DNA from 2 places in the Romboutsia sp. 1001216sp1 genome. Region 1 is predicted to be linked to the other one. Evidence: riboswitches for the same ligand, from Rfam matches in the RefSeq annotation. Region 1 holds a riboswitch; the other holds the start of a gene.
What was found. Region 1 has a riboswitch for cobalamin ahead of ABHC41_RS14070 (cobyric acid synthase). Riboswitches for the same ligand answer to the same signal wherever they lie in the genome.
Positions count from the first base shown of each region.

Region 1 (8,109 bases):
TTTCAGCTATTTCTATTATTCTATCTATATTTATATATTTTTCTATTTCATCTGCTAAATTACTAAATTTATTTTTTAGTGAATCAATTTCTACGCTTGGAACTAAACCTAAGTGTCTTGACTCTAATGAAAATTCATCATTAGGTGGGAAGTATCCTAAGACCTCTATCCCACAATATGTTTCAATTGCTTTTTTAATTATTTCGTAGTGAGTCTTAGTTTTTACGTTGTTTACTATTACACCTTTTATGTCTACATCTTTATCAAGTTCCTTGTATCCAAGTACCATGGCTGCACTAGATGCTGCCATAGCTTTTCCATTTATAACTAATATAACTGGTGCTTTTAATATCTTCGATGTATGAGAACTTGTACAATTATCTAAGTCTATTCCTATTCCATCATAAAGACCCATAACACCTTCAATCACTGATATATCTGCATCTTTAGATGCAGAATTAAATACATACTTAATTTTTTCATCATCTAGCATATATGAATCTAGGTTTCTGGAGTCTCTACCTGTTATAAATGTATGATATGATGGATCTATATAATCCGGTCCAACTTTATATGGTTGAACCTTCATACTTCTTTTTGTAAGTGCTTGCATTATACCTAAAGATATTGTTGTTTTTCCTACTCCACTATTAGTTCCTGCGATTAAGATTTTTTTCATATATTTCACCTAACCATCATTTTATTTTTGTATTGTTTATATTTCTTCTTCATGTTCTTCCATTATTTTATATATCTTCTCTATATCTAAATGTTCTCTTAGTAAATCAGCTAGTTTATCATATTCATTTTGCTTAAAGGCTTCGAAAGAAGTTACTTTAGTGTCTATTCTTTCAAGGCCTTTTTCTTCTCTGATATTATTTAATAGAGCTCTAGTAAAATCTATTTCATCAAATATTCCATGTAAATAAGTTCCTACTACATTACCTTCTTTATTTACACTTCCTTCTAGGTAGCTTACGTCTTCTCCTAATTTATTGTTTATTTCATTTAGGTTATATACTTCTTTACCTATATCACTTATTCCCATATGAATTTCATAACCTTTTACTTTCATTCCTGATAAGTTTGCTAAATATCCATTTAAATTTTTACATATAGTGGCATTCACTTGTGTAGTTGTTTTTTCTTTTTCAAATGTAGTTTCTATATCTAAAAGTCCTATACCATCTATTTCTTCAATTTCGCCTTCTACATGGTAAGGGTCTTTTAATTTCTTGCCTAACATTTGATATCCACCACATATCCCAAATACTAACTTTCCTTTTTTCTGTAAATCTTTTATTTGTTCCTCTAGACCACTTTCCCTTATATACTTAAGGTCATCTATAGTACTTTTACTTCCAGGAAGTATTATCATATCTGGATTTGAAAGAGTCTCTCCATAATCAACATACCTAATACTCACATCTTCTTGAGTCTCAAATATATTAAAATCTGTGAAATTAGACATATGAGGTGTTCTAATTATCTCAATATGTATATCACTCTTTTTCATTTTAGTTTTAAATCTAGTTGTTACACTGTCTTCATCTTCTATTTTTATATCACTATATGGCACTACTCCAAGGACAGGAACCTTTATTATTTCTTCAAGCATTTTTATGCCATCATATAAAAGTTCTTTTCTTCCTCTAAATTTATTTATTATTACACCTTTGACTCTTTTTCTTTCCTCTTCACTTAGTAAAAGCATCGTACCTGCTAGTGATGCGAAAACTCCACCTCTATCGATATCCCCCACTATTATTACAGGAGCATCTGCGATTTCTGCCATACCCATATTAGCAATGTCATGTTCTCTTAAGTTTATTTCTGCTGTACTACCTGCCCCCTCCATAACAACAACATCATAGTTCTCACTAAACTGATTAAATATAGTTTTAAGTTCTTTAGCAAGTATTGGCTTATAATCATGGTATTCTGATGATGATATATCATCTCTAACTTTACCCCTTACTATAACTTGGCATCTATGATTACCTGATGGTTTTAGAAGTACTGGATTCATATCTGCAATTGGCTCTATTCCACAAGCTTCCGCCTGAAATACTTGTGCTCTTCCCATTTCTAAACCTTCTTTTGTTATAAAAGAATTTAACGCCATATTTTGAGATTTAAATGGTGCTACACTATATCCATCTTGTTTGAAAATCCTACATAAACCAGCTGTTAATATACTTTTACCAACATTTGATGCTGTACCTTGTAACATTATCTTTTTTCCCATAAGATTCTCCTTATATTACTTAATTTGATTTCCTTATAATCAAAAAAGCCCTAACTCTTAAGAGTTAAGGCTTTTATTCTAATGCTAATATATTACTTGTTTCATATGTTTTGTAACATATCAAACTATATAGCATGTAACAAAATATAACTATTTAATCTTTACTATATACTTAAACTATATAATACTAAATCTTATTGTATTAATCTAAAATACACTTTATGTATTTATGATTAATATGTAGATTTCATAATAGATTTATTTATTATAATTTAAGTTTTAACAAAGTATAATTTATCTGCTAATATGCATATACTCTGATGTTTTATTATAGGTACATACTTTATAAGCGATAGTTATATTTTATCTGAATAAAAATCCCTCACCCCGGAGATTTTATAATTAATTAATTTAGGCAGGTATCCTGGCTCAATTTCATCCTACTCCTACTCCTTCCCATCCAAAGGACAGTGGCAAATTGTAGTTTCGTCAATATTACAGTAGCGGGGGCTGCAAAGGCTTTTAACCTTTTTCCCTATTAATCTTGTAGAACCTAAGTTAATATACTATTTGATTTTAATTATTTATAAAACTTGTGTTATTCATACTATCTATGACTGCAAATCCATCTTCTACTTCTAAAATACTTACTGATGCATTATCTATTTTAAAATTCCAATGGTATTTGTAGCTTCCTGATACTAAATAACTTATTATGTTCCTTATAGTTCCTCCATGAGAACATATAAGTATTGTTTTGCCTTTATCCATATTTATAATTTCTTTAACCTCATTTGATACTCTTATAAATGAATCAATAAGACTTTCACCATTTGGATATCTGTACTCATATCCTTTTTCTATCATCGAGTTAAATTCTTCTGGATAATTCTTTTTTATGTCATCAAAAGTAATCCCCTCAAAATCCCCAAAACTAATTTCTTTCAATGTTTCTTTTTCTATTATTTCTATCCCTTTTTTCTTTGCAACATCTTTTACAGTATCTTTTGTTCTTGAAGATGTTGTTGTGTATATCTTATCTATATGTATACCATCTAAGTATTTGGTTAATTTCTCTATTTGCTTAATTCCAACTTCACTAACTACACTGTCTATATGTCCTGATAATCTTTTACTTTGATTATCTATAGTCAATGCATGTCTTACTAAAACTAATTTAGTCATTATAGTATCACCTCTTTTAAGGTTACCCTATTATAAGATATATGTAAAGTAAATATATAACTTCTCCAAGTTCTATACTACACCCTAATATATCTCCTGTAACTCCATCAATTTTTTTGTATATATGATTTTTAAATAATTGATTAAATAAAATAACAACTATTATAGATGCTAATATAGGCAACGTTATTGAAGATTTAAATACAAATTTGGCTACTAATATAATCAATGCCATCGTATATAGTATTGCAGTTAAAAACATTGATGTAGTTGCTTTACCTATAAATAAGTTCCCCATTCCTTTCTCTCTTGGTGTAACAGTTTTATATGTTAATCTTATTACTCCAAGTCTACCTATAACAGGCATAAATATTATAGTCCACATTAAATTATTGTTTATTAAGCTATATATAAAACCTATCTTAAGTAAAATTAAAAATACTATAGCCAATAATGAATTTGTCCCAAGTCTTGAATCTTTCATTATTTCTAGCATTTTTTCCTTATCCCTATAACTATATATAGCATCAAATGTATCTCCCAATCCATCAATATGTAACCCCCCTGTCAATATAACAGAACCTAAGGTTACCAATATTGATGTTATAAATGGGTCAAATAATATGTTTGATACAGTACCAATTATAAATAATAAAATACCTAATACAAACCCTACCAATGGAAAGTATGTTATAGTTTTATGAAATTCATCATCAAATCCTACATCTATATTTATTGGTATTCTAGTCATAAACTGAAGTATTGATATAAATCTTTTCATAATTATCCCTTAATTTTCATAGGTATTGAACTAACTACAAAATAGACTTCGTCACTTTGGGCTGCTATTTGTTGATTTATTCTACCTACTATATCCGTATATACTCTACTAAGTTTATTAGCAGGAACTACTGCCATTCCTAATTCATTAGTAACAGCAACAAAATAAAGTTCTGTTTTTCTTATCTCTTCTATCAGTTTATTAACTTGATCTTTTATGTACTTTTCTAATTCATTTATCTCATCTTGTGTTGCATTTTCAATATCTATATCATGCGTAAACATTAAATTATTCACTAATAAAGTTACACAATCTAATATAACTGTTTTGTGAGATTTAGATATATCCTCAATTATAGAATATATATCCTTATATATTTCATATGTTTTCCAGTTTTGTGGTCTACTTTCCTTATGTTTTTTTACCCTATCTTTCATCTCATCATCAAAGGGTATCGATGTTGCAATATATGCAGTATTGTTATTTCTATCTTTACATAATTGTTCTGCAAAACTACTTTTTCCTGATCTTGCTCCACCAGTTACTAGTATAACTTTGCTCATACTTATCTCCTTATTGCTTTTTCTATCTTCCCATATCTATCTCATCAAATGTCGCCATATTTGTATATGTATAATTTGATGCTTCAATTATATTAAATGCAAGTGCTGCACCACTACCTTCTCCTAATCTCATATCCATATTTAATACAGTACTTAAATTTAGCATATCTAGTGCTTTTTGTGTACCTGGCTCTGCTGATGTATGAGATGCTATCATATATTCCCTAGTTATTGGATTTAGAGTGTAGGCTAAAAGAGCAGCTGCATAAGATATAAATCCATCTAATACAACAGGAACATTTCTAGCACTACATGCTAATATAACTCCTGCCATAGAACCTATCTCAAATCCGCCAACCTTCGATAATATATCTATAGCATCTTCTCTATTTGGCTTGTTTAGTTCTATAGCTTTTCTTATAGTATCAGCTTTATGCTTTATTCTATCTTTTTTAAGTCCAGCTCCCATTCCTGTAACTTCTGCTGGATCACATCCATCTATTACAGATATTATAGCACTACTTGGTGTAGTGTTACATATACCCATTTCACCTATTCCTATAAGCTTATAACCATTATCTATACACTCATTTGCTGCTTCTATCCCTATTTCTATGGATTTTATAGCTTCATCTCTACTCATTGCAGGTCCCTTAGCCATATTAGATGTAGATTTTCTTATCTTTTTATCAATCACACCATCTAGTTTATGGTCACAATTTATACCAACATCTATAGCTATTACATCTGCTCCTACAAATTTACTTATAACTCCTACTCCATTTAATCCTTTTGTAAAGTTCGGGAATTGAAGATAAGTTATACTTTGAGGATCCGGAGCTACACCTTCTTCATAAACACCATGATCTCCAGCAAATGCTATAATAGCTTTTTTAGATGTATCAAGCTCTTTTTTTCTATATATCCCAGCTAATTGCATACAAATTTCTTCCATCTTACCTAAACTTCCAACTGGCTTTATAAGTCTATCTAATCTTTTTTTAGCTTCATCCATAGATTCTCTATCTAGTGAATCTATATTATTTAATACATAATCTAGTGAATTCATATATATCATCTCGTTTCTTCGAAAATAATTTACCTAGCCAGTAAGGCTAGGTTTAGTGAAAAACCTCTCCAAAATTCATATATATTTTACATATAAATAAACTATTCTACATGGCATTTATATATCCTTCATATCATATGGTAAATTTTATCGAGATTTATATTTAGTTTTAAAGATTATGAGCTATTTTTAATGCCTCATAACTAGCATTTATAGTATAATCTATGTCCTCATTAGTATGAGCATTTGATAAGAACATTGCTTCAAACTGTGTAGGAGCTAAAAGAATTCCTCTTTTTAATAACTCTTCAAAATACTTATTAAACTTAGAAACATCACATCTTGTAACATCATCATAGTTTTCTATTGGTCCATGTGTAAAGAATAAACAAACTAATGAACCAGCTCTATTAACTGTGTAGTTAAGACCTAATTTTTCTATATTAGATTTTAATCCTTCTTCTAATCTTATAGCTTTTTCTTCTAACTCTTTATAGATTTGAGGATTATCTCTTAATATTTCTAAGTTCTTTTTACCCATATACATAGCTAGTGGGTTTCCTGATAATGTACCTGCTTGATATACTGGTCCAACTGGAGAAACCATACTCATTATTTCTTTAGTTCCACCATAAGCACCAACAGGAAGTCCTGCTCCTATTATTTTACCGAAACATACCATATCTGGCTTTATTCCAAAATATCCAACAGAGCTACTATAATTTAATCTAAATCCTGTTATAACTTCATCAAATATTAAAACACTTCCATATTCTTTAGTTATATCTCTTAATAATTGTAAGAACTCTTGCTTACCTGGAACTACACCCATGTTTCCTGCTACTGTTTCAACTATTACAGCGGCTATTTCATGTCCTTGAGTTTTAAATATTTCTCTTACTGCATCTAAATCATTGTATCTACAAACTAATGTATCTTTAACTACATCAGATGGAACTCCAGGGCTAGTTGGTACTCCATATGTTATTGTTCCTGAACCAGACTTAACTAATAAAGCATCTGAATGACCATGGTAGCAACCTTCAAACTTTAATATTTTATTTCTTTTTGTAAATCCTCTAGCTACTCTTAATGCACTCATAGTTGCCTCAGTCCCTGAATTTACCATACGTACTTGATCTATAGCTGGATATGCTTCTACTATTATCTTAGCCATTTCAACTTCTATAGCTGTTGGAACTCCATAGCTAGTTCCTCTAGATACAACTTCTTCAATTCCCTCTACTATTTCTTTTGGGCTATGACCTAGCATAAGTGGTCCCCAAGAGCATATATAATCTATATATTCATTTCCGTCAACATCATATATTCTACTTCCGTGTGCTCTATCTATAAATATTGGATCTAATCCTACTGATTTAAACGCTCTAACTGGGCTATTAACCCCTCCAGGTATATATTCTATTGCTTCTTCATATATCTTTGATGACTTTTCGTTTTTCATAGTCATGTCCTCCTTAGTTTATATTTCGAATAGTTCTTCTACCATTTTCATATATTCTTCTCTTTTGCCTTTATCCTTAGTTTGCTTTAAATTTATTATCGGTTCTCTTATAAGTCTCTTTAGGGCAGAAGTCATCATCTTTTCAATAATTTTTTTCTCCCTATTATCAAGATTGATCTTTCTAAAAATATAATCTAATGTATCTTCTCTTATTTCATCGCATCTTTCATTCAAAGATTCTATCGTAGGATCTATATTAGTTGAGTCTAGCCACTCTACAAATTCATCTATACTTTCATTTATCATTCCTAAGCCAATATTAGCTAACTCTTTTCTCTTTTGATCATTCTTATCATGTATTTGTTTTAAATCATCTATATCATAGAGTTCTACATTCTCTAACTTATTTATATCTGGATCTATATCTCTAGGAAGAGCTATATCCATCATATATATTTTTCTTTCAATCTTTGGCATTTCATCTGCCTTTATTATAATATGTGGAGATGCCGTTGCGCTTATTACCATATCAACATCATTTAACACTTTATATCTATCGTTATATTGTATAGGTACAATATTTTTATAATCATTTTCTATCTCTTTTATTTTCCCATGACTACGATTTGAAACATATATGGTATTAACTTTTCCTTCTTCTAAATGTTTCATTGTCAACTTACTCATCTTACCAATTCCTATAACTAGTGCATTTTTCCCCTCTAAATTGCCTAGTTTTTCTTCTAAGAATCTAACCCCTATGTAACTTATTGATAATGGCTGTTGTGATATTTTAGT
Region 1 covers NZ_JBDPHA010000023.1:824-8,932, reverse strand. The annotation lists gene ABHC41_RS14075 (cobyrinate a,c-diamide synthase) at 1-679, opposite strand, end outside; gene ABHC41_RS14070 (cobyric acid synthase) at 716-2,248, opposite strand; cobalamin riboswitch at 2,645-2,820, opposite strand; gene ABHC41_RS14065 (histidine phosphatase family protein) at 2,825-3,433, opposite strand; gene cobS (adenosylcobinamide-GDP ribazoletransferase) at 3,456-4,214, opposite strand; gene cobU (bifunctional adenosylcobinamide kinase/adenosylcobinamide-phosphate guanylyltransferase) at 4,217-4,777, opposite strand; gene cobT (nicotinate-nucleotide--dimethylbenzimidazole phosphoribosyltransferase) at 4,800-5,846, opposite strand; gene hemL (glutamate-1-semialdehyde 2,1-aminomutase) at 6,016-7,311, opposite strand; gene hemA (glutamyl-tRNA reductase) at 7,330-8,109, opposite strand, start outside.

Region 2 (8,109 bases), on a different contig from region 1:
GCTCCATTTATAGGAATATTTGCTATGGTTGTATTTTGCATAATGACTGGTGCTATATTTAATTATATAACTATAAAAACTAAAAGCTGTATTCCAGCTACTTTTGCTCATGGTAGTTTAAATGGTTTTGCATCAGCGGGCGTTATATTCTTATCTATACCTAATCCTAACATGTTTATAGGTCCCGCTCCTGTTGGCATTATTGGAGGGTTCTTCTTTATAGTAGTTGGTGCTATATGTTTATTAAAAACTAAGAAATTAGATGAAGAAAATATAGAAACTAAAACAAAAGCTTAGTTTATAAGTTTATAATAAAAGAGTAAGTTAATTTATATAATAAATAACCTAGCTTACTCTTTATATTTATATTAAATATTTTATTTCTTATATGAAAATATAAATATTTGTAATAAATAGTTCTACTATTAAGTAATGATTAACTATATTTTCTATTCTAAACTTTTTATAAGTTCTATATTATACCTTTCTATATCATTTAAATCTTCTATATTTCCAGAAAAAGTACTATCTGGGTAATACCAAGGCATAGAGTTAAAATAGTTGTTGTATACATCATTTTTAAATATATATCCATACCTTGCAAATATCTCATTCCTTATATATCCAAGCTGACTTTTATTATAATTTAATAATTCTTCCTTACTTAAGTATCTTATATGACTATCTGGTATTATAAAATAACTCTCATCATTTCCATAAGCGCTATCATAATTATAGGCAAAATGATTATTTTCTACTATATATACAGTTTCTTTTTCTTTAGTTTCTTCTTTAGCCTTATCCAGTTTTTCTTCTTTTTCTCTTTCACTCGCTTCATTTTCTATAGCTACTAAGTCTTCATAGTACTCAAAAGTTTCTATATCATAATTATAATCTTTAGCTAGATCTAAATACTTTCTTGTAGTTTTGTAATTTTCTTTATTAAAATTTTCCTTAGCTTTTTGAATGTATACATTTAGATACATGCTATTTAAGTCATCCTTTTTAACTATACCTTTTAACTTACTAAGTTCCATTTCTGAATTTTCACTTTCCTCTATTTTGCTTTCTAGCTTTTGTACTACTTCATCAGAATATTTTGCATCTAGGGCTTTTATGTAGTAGTTTATAGCTTTACTTTGATTTTCACCATCCCCCTTTTTTATATAATAACTTTGTACTATATTATCTTTTAGTGAAAATACTACTAAAGCTATTACTACAAGTATAAATACTACTATCATTATTATGTTTTTTAGATTGTTTTTCTTAAGATCATCTTTTAAAGTGTCATATCCACATTTATTGCAAAATCTTTGGTCTTTATCTAAATGATTATTACAATTTTTACAAGTTTTCATATTCCCTCCTATATGATTTACTTTTTAAGTAGACTATATCCCTTTATATTTATATGATGTTTATTATACATTATTGCTTGTCAGCACTATCTTTGATTTTTCTATTGATTTATTAATAGTTGAAGTTATATATATTTTTTCCTAGAGAATAAAAAATAGCTATCTATACAGATAGCTATTTTAAGCAATATAATAAGTCATTATGAAACAACTAAAGCAAATTTTATTAAATATTTTTATTTATATATATTTTCAAAGCTTTTATTCCTAAAAATAATGCATATATAAGCATTATCCATAAAATCAAACATATAATCATAGGTATAATACCAATAAGCATCATAGAAAAGTTATTCATAAAACACCATCCTTTTAAATACTTTTTATTAGTATAACCTACTCTTTTTTTTAATACTCCTCTAAGAATAAAGTTTTACTTCCACCTTCACTTCCACTTCCTATCATAAGTGAGTTTGATGAAGTTCTAAACTTATAAAAACTTGCATTGTAGTTTATTATAGGGTGTTTTATATCAAATACTTTTTCATCTAAACTAAGTCCCTTTGGTATTTTAAATACTATATCTTTACTTTTTCCTGGGTCTATCCCCATCTTATAACCTTCTTCAAACCTATCTTCTTCACGACCTACGATTCTTACATCACTTGGACTTATTCCTCCAAATTCCTCCATAAATTTTTCTGTATGGTCAAAAGAAAGATCCATATCATATAAACTAGCTATATCTTTTGAATTATTAGTTATCTTTATAGTTAAAATATGGCTATATTTATCTTCTTTATAATTTTTAAATTCTATTTTTAGCCTTTCTTCAAACTCATCATCAGAGTAATCATTTATATCCTTAACATAAAATACACTAAATCCTATTAAAAGTATTATAGGTATTAATACTATAGTACTTACTTTTATAAACTTTTTATTCATATTGTCCCCCTTAAAGTGCTACTTCTTTTTTATTGTATATTTTAGTAGATATATACATAGATATTATGTAAATAACTACACAAACACCACTTATAATAAGTAGCTTAGGATCACTTATAATCAAATTTTCTTGTCCCTCTATATGTATATCAGCCCTTGGCTTTAGTGTTATATATAAGCTAGATACAAGTATAATACCCATTACTAAATTTATAGGTATATAAGATTTTTTGTATCTATATTTAAACATTATAGGAAATGATACAGATACTAGTATAAGTAATATATTTAAAGTACTTAACATTGTTTGAGTGTACATTAAATCTATATAAAATATATGCTTTAATATTTTTGAATAAAAATAAGTAAATAATATAGATAATACTATAATTAATGTAGATACTATATATTTACTATAAACTATATCTTCTTTATCTATTGGCATACTATTAAAAAAATAATCACATTTATTAGATTCATCTAAATAAAAGCTTCTAAATATAAACATATAACTTAAAAATAATGGAATTGCTACACTAGATAATCCCATTAATATAGATGAAAATATAAAAAGCCCTACTACTAACTTTATAATAGTTTTAAAATCTGTCATAAAACATGCCCTTAAATCTTTTTTTATAATATTAATCATTTTAATCTCTCCCCATAAAATATATAATATCTTCTATAGTTGCTATACTTATATTATTAGTAGTTTCGTATCCACTTTCTATAAATAGCCCCTGACTATAGTAATTTTTGTCTTCTCTTTTTATAAAATTTATATTACTATCATCTAATTCTTTTTTACTTCCTTTTATTACCTTGTAGTTTTCTTTTATATATTCACTACTTTCACTTAATACTAATTTCCCATTTTTTATAAGTGTTATATAATCTGCACATTGTTCTAAATCAGTTAATATATGTGTCGAAAATATAGCACATTTATCTCCGCTTTCCAATTCCTCTTGAATTATACTTATCATTTCTTTTCTAAATATAGGGTCAAGTCCACTACTTGGCTCGTCAAGTACTAGTAACTTAGCATTATGACTTAGTGCATTTGCTAGCATTAATTTTATACTTTGCCCTTTTGATAAGTTTTTTATTTTAGTGTCTTTATCTATTTTAAATTTTTCTAAATAATTATCAAATTTGTTATTTTCAAAGTTTTTGTAAAAACTTTTAACTATATTTTTAAATTCTTTAACCTTAAGATGTTCGTAAAAATATAATTCATCATATACAAATCCTACTTCTTCTTTAAATTTTTTAGAAATTTTATTTATATCTTCTCCCATATAATATATATTTCCACTATCCACATTAAGTAAATTCATTATTAATTTTATAATAGTAGTTTTTCCACTACCATTATGACCAATAAGTCCCATAATATATCCCTCTTTTAATTCAAAAGATATATCTTCCAACTTAAATTTATCAAAGTCTTTACTTACCTTTTCTAGTCTTAACATATTACTCCCCCTCGTATAGACTCTCTAATATTTCTATTAATTCACTTTTTGATAAACCCATCATTTTAGATAGATTTATAGATTCTTCTAACTTTTCTTCTATCTCTCTCATTTTAGCTTCATATACTAGTTCTTTATTAAAAGAAGATACGTAACAACCTTTTCCCGGTACGGTGTTTATAAGTCCTAGTTTTTCTAATTCTTCATAAGCTCTTTTAGTAGTTATAAAACTTATACCTAAATCTTTAGCTAATGCTCTTATAGATGGTAGAGCTTTTCCTTCTTCTAAAGTACCACTTAATATGTTCTTCTTTATATGATTTACTATTTGCATATATATGGGTAAATCAGAAGCATTTGAAATTATTATGTTCATTTTATCTCCTTTCTGTATAATATGTATATACTGTATATATACATATTATACAGTTAGTTTGTGCTTAGTCAATAAATTTTAAATAAATATTATTTATAAATCTATATATTTTAAGATTTAATTAAATTTTTTAATATTTTTTTATAAAAAATAGAGGAATATAATAAAAGTTGTAGTATTATATAAATATGTGATAAATTAAAAATTTGTATTTTAGGTTTTTTTAATTAAAATTAATAGGGAAAGAGGTTAGATTCCTCTGCAGCCCCCGCTACTGTAAAGCTGATGAAACTTTCAAAACCACTGTAATTTATTATGGGAAGGGAAAGTAGTAAAATGAAGCTAAGCCAGGAGACCTGCCTACAATACTTAAATTATATTCTTCGGGGTGAAGGAAAATAATAAAGAATAATACCTTATTTTTAATAAATAGGTATTAATTAGAAAGTTATTTAAATCCTAATCCAATGATTAGGATTTTTTAGTTCGTGACAAAATCTATTTAATTTTGAATGTATATAGTTTTGATAACTTAATTTAAAATTAACTATATCTAATCAAACTAATCTAATTTTTGATTATGAATAATATAAATTTTAGACATCTAGTTAAAGCAAACCAAATTTCGTCTTTACCCATTATATACTTACATTAATTTATCACATAAAAATTTAATAAACTTTGAAAGTGAGGTATAAAGATGAATTTTTTACCACTATCATTAGTAGCAGGTGTGCTACTTATCATTTTAAATCCATTAAATGCTAATGCTATGCATATTATGGAAGGATATTTACCCGCAAAATGGTCTATACTTTGGACAATAGTATTTATTCCATTTTTCATATATGGGTTAAAATCTATTAATACCATAGTAAAGCAAGATCCTAAAAAGAAGGTTTTATTAGCCTTAGCAGGAGCTTTTGTATTTGTGTTATCAGCACTAAAAATACCGTCTTTAACAGGTAGTTGTTCACATCCTACAGGAGTAGGTCTTGGTGCAATATTATTTGGACCAGCTGTTATGGCAGTAATAGGAACAATAGCTTTATTATTTCAAGCATTATTACTTGCACATGGAGGATTAACTACTTTAGGCGCTAATGCATTTTCAATGGCAATAGTTGGACCAATAGTGTCATATTTTATATTTAAACTTTGTAGAAAAAGAAATGTAAACGTTGGAATGAGTGTATTTTTAGCAGCAGCCTTAGGTGATTTAGCTACATATACAGTAACAGCAACTCAATTAGCACTAGCTTTCCCTGATCCTAGTGGAGGAGTTATGATGTCTTTAGTTAAATTTTTAGGAGTATTTTTCACGACTCAAATACCAATAGCTATAGCAGAAGGATTATTAACTACTTTAGTATATAACTTAATAACACAAAATGAAGAAGGAGTTGAAATTAATGAGTACAAATTCTAAAACTAAAAACAAACTTAGAAATAAAAATTTAATATTATTAGCTTTAACCATAATACTTATAATAACTCCTTTATTATTAAATTCATCAGCTGAATATGGTGGTGCTGATGGAGAGGCAGAGGGCCTAATAACAGAGATAAATCCTGATTATAAACCTTGGTTTAGTAGCTTATACGAGCCACCTAGTGGAGAAATAGAAAGCTTACTATTCTCTACTCAAGCTGCCATAGGAGCTGGATTTATAGGCTACTATCTAGGAAGAAAAAAAGGTGAAAAAAAATAAATGCTGGAAATTGATAAATGTGCATATACAAATGCTTTAAGAAATACTAACCCTATGGCTAAATTGCTTATTAGCTTTTTAGCCTTAACTATTTCTGTAATTATAAATAATATAATGCTTCATTTTTTGGTAATGTTAATAGTAAGCTTTTTAATCATTTTTATAGCAAAAGTTAATATTAAACTATATATAAAATGTTTAAGGATACCTATATATTTTTTAATTATAGGAACTATACTTAATATGATTAACATATCATTTGAAAATCAAGGCTTTATATTTAACATCAAAGTTTTTAACTTATATATAGGAACAACTTTATTTTCAGTTAAAAACTCAATTTATATATTACTAAGAGCTATAAGTTCAGTTATATCTATTTATTTTTTAATACTTACTACACCATTTAACCAATTAATAATTATATTAAAAAAATTACATATCCCAGATACATTAGTAGAACTTATGGTTTTGACATATAGATTCATATTCATATTTTTAGAAGAAATAAAAGATATTTATAAATCTCAAGAATTAAGATTTGGTTATATAAATCTAAAAAATTCTTATAACTCAACAGCACTACTTATAAAAATCTTATTCTTTAGAATGATGAGAAAATATGAAGATATGAGTATAACCTTAGATATGAAGTTGTATGATGGGAAATTTCATATATAGGAGATTATCATGTTTAAGGTAAATAATTTAACATATAAATATGAAAAAGAAAATAAAGCAATAAACAATATAAATTTAGATTTTTCAAAAGGAAATATGATTGGGATAATTGGAGCTAATGGTTCTGGTAAGTCTACTTTATTTATGAATCTAGTAGGTATATTAAAGCCCTCTGAAGGAAGTATATTTTATAACAATAAAGAACTTTCATATAAAAAGAAAGATTTGTACAATTTAAGAAAAGAAGTAGGTATAGTATTTCAAGATCCAGATAAGCAAATATTTTATTCAAGAGTATATGATGATGTTGCTTTTTCACTAAGAAATATAGGTGTACCTGAAGATAAAATAAAAGAAAAAGTACATAATGCATTAAAATTAGTCAATGCTTTAGATTTAATAGATAAACCAGTCCACTTTTTAAGTTATGGTCAGAAAAAAAGAGTAGCTATAGCTTCTGTTATAGCTATGGAAAATAAAGTGGTTCTTTTAGATGAACCTACAGCAGGACTTGACCCTAAAAGCACAAAAGCTATAGTAAATATTTTAAAAAATTTATGCGATAATGGAATTAAAGTAGTTATTTCAAGTCATGATATGGATTTAATATATGAGATTTGTGATTATATATATGTTTTAAATAAAGGTAGTATTGTTATTGAAGGTAATTGTATGGAAGTTTTTAAAGAAGCTAAGATTATTGAGGAAGTAGGATTAAATATCCCTTGGCTTGTAAAAGTTCATAAAAATATGAATCTGCCTTTATTCAAAAAAGAAGAAGATTTGTATAATTACTTTAATCAATGTGTAAATACTAATCAACTTACATCTCTTGTATAACATGTTTTATTTTAAACTTAATAAATAATTAAATGCTGGATAAGGCCCATTACCTTATCCAGCATTTTTATTATTTAATATTTTTTTCTATTGTACTTACTATATACTCTCTATTAAAAGTAAAGTATTTAACTAGCCCATCATAAAACATATAAGAAATATTTAACATACCTTGAATATTTTCTAAGTTTTTATCAAACTCTTCTTTGCTTAAGTATCCCACTATATAACTTATAAGCTTTTCAACTAAGCTATTAGCAATTATAGCCACATCTTTATTATCTTTAAGTTCTAATTGAACATAAGGTATTAAACTTGTGTAAGTTGCTATTTCACCTACTTCTACTTCATCACAGTTTTTTATATTTTCTTTTGTTTCTTTTTTTAATTCTTCCTCCATTGGTATAAAGTTTACTAAATCACATATAACGCTACAAACATAATTATTTAAATTTACTTCACTATCTTTAGTCATTCTTTTGAAGATATTCTTATCAAAATCATTTAATATGTAATTGTTTAAATCTACTAATTTCATATTTGCCCTCCATGAATTTCATATTAATAATTTTATCATACACAATTGTTATTTATTTTACAAGTTTTGTAAAACCATTGGCAAAATGGACAAATCAACCTTTTTGTTATTGAAACATAAATTAATAATAGCTATTTTAATCTATTTAAGTATATAATTTAATGTTTTATAG
Region 2 covers NZ_JBDPHA010000021.1:11,568-19,676, reverse strand. The annotation lists gene ABHC41_RS13885 (CPBP family intramembrane glutamic endopeptidase) at 1-297, shown strand, start outside; gene ABHC41_RS13880 (YARHG domain-containing protein) at 450-1,361, opposite strand; gene ABHC41_RS13875 (hypothetical protein) at 1,588-1,719, opposite strand; gene ABHC41_RS13870 (hypothetical protein) at 1,770-2,309, opposite strand; gene ABHC41_RS13865 (ABC-2 transporter permease) at 2,320-2,961, opposite strand; gene ABHC41_RS13860 (ABC transporter ATP-binding protein) at 2,963-3,790, opposite strand; gene ABHC41_RS13855 (GntR family transcriptional regulator) at 3,792-4,166, opposite strand; cobalamin riboswitch at 4,365-4,545, shown strand; gene ABHC41_RS13850 (energy-coupling factor ABC transporter permease) at 4,867-5,595, shown strand; gene ABHC41_RS13845 (energy-coupling factor ABC transporter substrate-binding protein) at 5,579-5,878, shown strand; gene cbiQ (cobalt ECF transporter T component CbiQ) at 5,879-6,559, shown strand; gene ABHC41_RS13835 (ATP-binding cassette domain-containing protein) at 6,569-7,399, shown strand; gene ABHC41_RS13830 (hypothetical protein) at 7,470-7,937, opposite strand.
Region 2: linked by a shared signal. The riboswitch ahead of ABHC41_RS13850 (energy-coupling factor ABC transporter permease) and the one ahead of ABHC41_RS14070 (cobyric acid synthase) in region 1 are both predicted to bind cobalamin.